Linked DNA regions of Candidatus Pseudothioglobus singularis PS1. The protein of the gene in region 2 interacts with the protein of the main gene of each other region in a pairwise test. Links are inferred from orthologs where the notes say so. Each region holds a gene or a part of one and is shown on either strand. Other genes may lie near its edges. The genes, in order: grpE and groL.

Region 1 (3,249 bases), 770 kb from region 2 along the record:
CATGAACAAAAATTAAGTATGGGCCACTCTCACCAAAAACACTATAGGCAGTGCTATCTTTATCCAAAAGATTGGTTGATTTATTTAGATTGTCTTTTCTCAAGTTGCTCATAAGGTCACTTTCTCTAGTAATAGTATACTAACCTTCATGGCACACACCTTTTTGTCTCACTGCCTGCCGACTTGAGTATGAAGAAATATAGTGTATTAAACCTTGTATGTCAAGTTATGATACATCGACTATTTTGCTTATAAATAACGAATAAATGTATATTTTTAGTTTTTTTCAATCAAATATAGGGGTTTTTTATCAAAATTGCAAAAAAATGCTTAAAAAAATGGTTTTTATTCAAAAAGCATACATTTTTAATTAATTTTTTAATAAAAATGACATATTTAATAGAAAATTGATGATTAATATGACTTATATCGATTTATTTTTATTTAATAAGGCTTGATATTCCCACCAATTGGCTAAGTCTTTTTCATATGAGATCACTAAATCTCCTTTTCTAAAGAGCATTTTCTCTTTCTTTTTAGTATTCCATTTAAGGTCTTGATTAAGTTTATTGTAGGCAATTATTAAGTCTCGTTTAGTTGCGTCTTGGATACTTTCAACCCAAATATCAGACTGATTAGAGATTTCTACCCAGCCATTGTCAAGACAAACTTCAGTCCACTGTTCGTAAGTCCAATCAGTTTGACCATTTTTGACTGTTAATTTGCTTAATTCTTCCAGTAATGGAGAGTCTTCAAAATATTTTGAATTCAATTTTTAATTTGTTCTTTAGTGGCCGAGTAATTTTTATTTCCTATATTTATATCGTTTAATTTCTAACCGATATTAATTCGATTGAGCAGTTCTTATTAATCGATTTAAAACTGAATTCGCAACATATGACAATTCAATTTTATTGACTTCATTTAGATTATGAAAATCATTACCGACGATAATTAGACCTAACATACCCATATTTAGATGCGGTGTGCAACCATACAAATAAATCCCTGGAGTTTTAAAAAGAACAGAGTGAGACTCATTAATTTTGGAATTATTAGGAAGTTCATCCATTTTGGGGCCCGCAATAAACTCAACATTATGCCCCTCATTTTTTGGCAACCACTCTATAGTATCTCCAGCATCAATATATGCTATTTCAAGGCTATATGAGTCATTTTCAGTAAACTCAATTTGAATAGTTTCTGCTAGAGCAACTTTTGAAATTATTACTAAATTTAGAAAAAATAATAATGTAAATATAATTCGCATAAAAGTTCTCATTCAGAATCACTTAACACTAACAAAATAATTTTGATGATTAAGTTTAGCTAATTATTTCAATTAAGTTTTAAATCACTTTATGTTTATTTTTTACTGAACGACTATGACTAGCGCTGGTCGAACTAGACGGCCATTAAGTGTAAATCCTGTTTGAATAACCTCCAGCACAGTATTAGATGTTTTGTCAGGCATTGGAATCATTGTTACCGCTTCATGAAGGTCTGGGTTAAATTTTTCCCCAACGGGATTTACTGTTTCTACGCCAAATTTTTCAAGTGTTGAGCTGAAGACTTTGTTTGTAAGTTCCAGTCCTTCAACAGTATTTTCTAAGGTAGCTTTTTCATCTGTTGCCGATTTTAGACCCATTGAGAGTGAATCACTGACCTCAAGCAGTGCTTTAACAAATCCGTCAAGGGCAAATTTATGGGCATTCTCTAAGTCTTTTGAGGTTCTTCTTTTGAGATTTTCCATTTCAGCTTGGGAACGCAAAAGTTTATCCCAATTATCCTTGGTAGACTGTTGCGCCTCTTCAAGTTGAGATGTCAAGTCTTCAATTTTTGAGCTATCAGATATCTCTTCATTTACTTTATCAGAGGCATTCTTTTGAGTTTTTTGTTCCTTCTTTTTTGTCATTGTCTTATCAAACTAATGTATATTTAATGTGTTATTTAGTTACTCTTTAAAATATTTCAAGGCCTATGTTTAATTCTGTCGGCGTTATCTGTAAACCTAATGATTTTACCAGTCAAAAAACTGCTTTGGAGCTTGGAGTCCTTCTTAAGGATCTTGGCGTTAATTTTTTACAGGACCAAGAGAAGTTTGAAAGTGAAGCGGATTTAATAATCGTTGTTGGCGGCGACGGTACTATTTTAAATACTGCAAGAACCTATGTTGATTTTAATATCCCTATTCTTGGGGTGAATTTAGGGCGATTAGGCTTTTTGGCGGATGTTTCGGTTGATTCAATGGCTACAGTGGTGAGTGAAATTCTTAATGGAGAATATATAAAAGAGCAAAGGGCACTTTTAAGCTGCCAGGTCGAGAAAAATGATGAGGTTCTATCTCAACATCTAGCCTTTAATGAGGTGGTTATTCATCGAAACGCAACACCGAGAATGATTGAGTTTGAGCTGTATGTTGATGATGACTTTGTTAATAACCAAAGAGCTGATGGAATTATCATCACAACTCCGACAGGTTCAACTGCTTATGCTTTGTCAAGCGGAGGGCCAATTATGCATCCAAGCACCAATGCAATTTGTCTGGTTTCAATTAGCCCACACACAATGAGCCACAGGCCATTTATACTTCATGGAGAAAGTGAAGTATTGATCAACCTTTTAGATTGTGATGAGAGGGCGACAATCAGTTTTGATGCTCAGTCTTCTTTATCTGCTTCTGAGGGAGTTGCATTGAGAATTAAAAGACACAGTAATTTTGTCCACCTTATTCATCCTAAGGGCTATGATTATTTTGAAATTATTCGTTCAAAACTTCACTGGGGTCAAAAAGTTTAAATAACTAAAAGTATGCTTGAGTACCTGAATATTAAAAACCTTGTTGTTGTAGAAGAGTTAAATATAGATTTTAATCTTGGTATGACAGTTATTACAGGAGAAACAGGGGCTGGAAAGTCAATACTTGTTCAAGCGTTAAGTATAGTTTCTGGTGGCCGTTCTGATGCATCTTTAGTGAGAAATGGTGCAGCTAAGGCAGAAATTACTGCTTCTTTTAATATCCATTCAAATCTAAAGCTCAAGTCCTATCTTGAGAGCCAAGATTTAGATAGTGATTCGGAATGTATTTTAAGAAGAATAATTGTTTCAGATGGCAAGTCGCGTTCATACGTTAATGGCAGAAAAGTGCCATTGTCAGTGCTCAGTAATATAGGAAGTTATCTGATCGATATGCACGGTCAAAACGAACATCAACTTTTATTGCGAACCAACCACCATCGAATTTTGTTG
Region 2 (3,239 bases):
GTAAAAATCCAGAGCAATTAGTGGTCAGCAATAAAAGTCAAGAAGACCAACACAACAGGCTTTATCAAGCTCTTTCTTCTTTAGATGAGAGAAGTATCGATATTTTACAAGCTAGGTACTTGAAAGAAGAAAAATTGACCTTACATACTTTAGCAGACAAGTATGGTGTTTCCGCTGAAAGGGTTCGTCAACTTGAAAATAAAGCTATCAAAAAGCTTAAAGAACGTCTAGAAGAGTAATAACTTTTTTACGACAATTTTATGTGTAATACCAGGAGAAAACATGGAAATCCGTCCCCTACACGATCGTGTAATCGTTCGAAGAGTAGAAGAAAAGAAAACAACAGCTAGTGGTTTAATCATCCCTGATTCATCAACTGAAAAACCATCAAGAGGTGAAGTTGTTGCAGCTGGAAATGGAAGAATAAGTGCACAAGGAGACTTAATCCCTTTGGATGTTAAAGTTGGTGACACGGTAATGTTTGGTCAATATTCAGGTTCTGAAATCACTGTTGGAGAAGAAAAGCTCCTAGTGATGAGTGAAGATGAAATTGTCGCGGTAATTGAAGATTAAAGGAGATTTATAATGTCAGCGAAAGACGTAAAATTTAGCTCAGAAGCTAGAGATTTAATGATGTCAGGGGTAAACACCCTTGCAAATGCAGTGAAAGTAACACTTGGACCCAAAGGAAGAAATGTCGTTTTAGATAAATCATTTGGTGCTCCTTCCATCACTAAAGACGGAGTTTCAGTTGCTCAAGAAATTGAACTTGAAGGCAAATTTGAAAATATGGGTGCACAGATGGTTAAAGAAGTAGCATCTAAAACTAACGATATTGCAGGTGATGGAACAACTACTGCTACAGTATTAGCTCAAACATTAATATCTGAGGGTGTTAAGTCAGTAGCAGCTGGAATGAATCCCATGGATCTAAAAAGAGGCATTGATAAAGCTACTGCAGCAGTTGTCTCAAACCTACAAAAAGCATCCCAACCATGTAAAAACAGTGAAGCAATTGCGCAAGTTGCAACTATTTCAGCCAATTCAGACACGTCTGTTGGTTCAATTATTGCCGAGGCTATGGAAAAAGTTGGAAAAGAAGGTGTGATTACCGTAGAAGAAGGTTCAACTCTTGAAAACGAACTTGATGTCGTTGAAGGAATGCAGTTTGATCGCGGATACCTTTCACCTTATTTTATAAACAACCAGGAAAAAATGTCTGCAGACCTTGAGCATCCATATATTTTGTTACATGATTCAAAAATTGCAAATATTCGTGACTTATTGCCGGCACTTGAAGCAGTTCAAAAAGCTGGAAAACCTCTTCTCATTATTGCTGAAGATATTGAGGGGGAAGCGTTAGCAACTCTTGTTGTTAACAATATGCGCGGTATTGTTAAGGTGGCTGCTGTTAAAGCTCCAGGGTTTGGTGATCGTCGTAAAGCGATTCTTGAAGATATTGCAATCCTTACTGGTGGAACCGTTATTTCTGAAGAAGTTGGCTTGTCACTAGAAGCTATTACTGAAGAGCATTTAGGCACAGCTAAACGTATTGAAATCGGCAAGGACAATACTACAGTGATTGATGGTGCAGGTGCCAAAAAGAATATCACTTCTCGTATCGGTCAAATCAAAACTCAAATCGAAGCTACAAGCTCAGATTATGATAAAGAGAAGCTGCAAGAACGTTTAGCTAAACTTTCTGGCGGTGTTGCAGTGATTAAAGTAGGTGCGGCAACTGAAGTCGAAATGAAAGAGAAAAAAGATCGTGTTGATGATGCACTTCATGCAACTCGTGCGGCTGTTGAAGAAGGTGTTGTCCCTGGTGGAGGTGTCGCGTTTGTTCGCGCTATCTCATCATTGGATAAACTTAAAGGCGATAACAGTGATCAAGATGTAGGCATCAGCATTTGTAGACGCGCCTTAGAAGAACCTTTAAGACAAATCGTTACTAATGGTGGTGGTGAGGCCTCTGTTGTATTAAATGAAGTTTTAAAAGGCAAGGGTAATTATGGCTACAATGCTTCTTCAGAAGAGTATGGAGACATGCTTAAAATGGGTATCTTAGATCCTACTAAAGTATCGCGTGCAGCTCTTCAACATGCGGCAAGTATCTCTGGTTTAATGATTACAACTGAAGCAATGATAACTGATATGCCTCAAGAAAGCGGTCCTGCAATGCCTGATATGGGCGGCATGGGTGGTGGCATGCCAGGTATGATGTAATTCTATTTGTTTTATAGTGAAAAGCCCCATTTTTTGGGGCTTTTTTTTGGTATTATTATTGCCACTCAAACCCAATTCAAAATATGTCTAATTACGACGCATCTTCTATAGAAGTTCTTACTGGCCTGGAGCCAGTCAAAAAACGCCCAGGCATGTATACAGACACTGAAAACCCTAACCATCTTGCACAAGAAGTGGTTGATAATAGTGTCGATGAGGCAGTCTCGGGCTATGCTACCCAGATTAATGTTACGCTTCACACAGACAACTCTATGTCGGTCGAAGACAACGGTAGAGGAATACCAATAGATATTCATCCAAAAGAAGGAACACCTGCCGTTGAGGTCATCCTAACTAAACTCCACGCTGGTGGTAAATTTTCAAACGACTCGTACCAGTTCTCTGGTGGGCTTCACGGTGTTGGCATATCTGTCGTAAACGCCTTATCAAGCTCAATTGAAGTTTGGATTAAAAGAGATGCAAAGCAGTACTATATGAAATTTGAATCCAGTGTCAAATCCAATGATCTTGAGGAAATAGGCGCTGTTGGGAAGCGCAATACAGGAACTCTGATTAAATTTATGCCTGATGCGAAATTTTTTGATTCAGTAAAATTTTCAATAAAGAAGCTGCGACATAATCTTCGCTCTAAAGCTGTCTTGTGTCCTGGCCTAGAGGTTAATTTTAAAAATGAAATAGATGAAACTGAAGATACTTGGGTCTTTAAAGATGGCATAAAAGATTACTTGCAGGCTTCTTTGGATGCTCTTGAATGTATCCCTTCTATTCCATTTGTGATCTCTTTTGAAACCAAGGAAGAGCAACTAGATTGTGCTTTAACTTGGACTGAAAATACTAGTAATATTACTGCTGAAAGTTTTGTGAATCTTATTCCAACGATTGGTGGAGGAACCCATGTTAATGGTCTAAGATCAGGACTGACTGATGCACTTAAAGAATTCTGTGAATTTAGAAATCTTATTCCAAAAAATATTAAGCTTACTCCTGACGAT

What was found.
Region 1: the proteins of groL (region 2) and grpE interact in binary tests that used the Escherichia coli proteins (3 or more experiments, as listed by UniProt). The link is inferred for Candidatus Pseudothioglobus singularis PS1 from one-to-one orthologs.

What each region holds. Positions count from the first base shown.
Region 1 is NZ_CP006911.1:48,847-52,095, forward strand. What follows is about bases 145-3,059. They hold grpE (nucleotide exchange factor GrpE), read right to left. Parts: upstream 1,916-3,059; coding sequence 1,373-1,915; downstream 145-1,372. Other genes in these bases: W908_RS00235 (hypothetical protein), read right to left, coding at 425-772; W908_RS00240 (plastocyanin/azurin family copper-binding protein), read right to left, coding at 845-1,270; W908_RS00250 (NAD(+)/NADH kinase), read left to right, coding at 1,981-2,799; recN (DNA repair protein RecN), read left to right, coding at 2,812-3,059. In the rest of the region: W908_RS00230 (alpha/beta fold hydrolase), read right to left, coding at 1-112; more of recN, read left to right, coding at 3,060-3,249. UniProt on the Escherichia coli protein: Participates actively in the response to hyperosmotic and heat shock by preventing the aggregation of stress-denatured proteins, in association with DnaK and GrpE. It is the nucleotide exchange factor for DnaK and may function as a thermosensor.
Region 2 is NZ_CP006911.1:818,668-821,906, reverse strand. Bases 1-2,905 are described here. They hold groL (chaperonin GroEL), read left to right. Parts: upstream 1-585; coding sequence 586-2,226; downstream 2,227-2,905. Other genes in these bases: parE (DNA topoisomerase IV subunit B), read left to right, coding at 2,310-2,905; W908_RS04160 (co-chaperone GroES), read left to right, coding at 283-573; rpoH (RNA polymerase sigma factor RpoH), read left to right, coding at 1-239. In the rest of the region: more of parE, read left to right, coding at 2,906-3,239.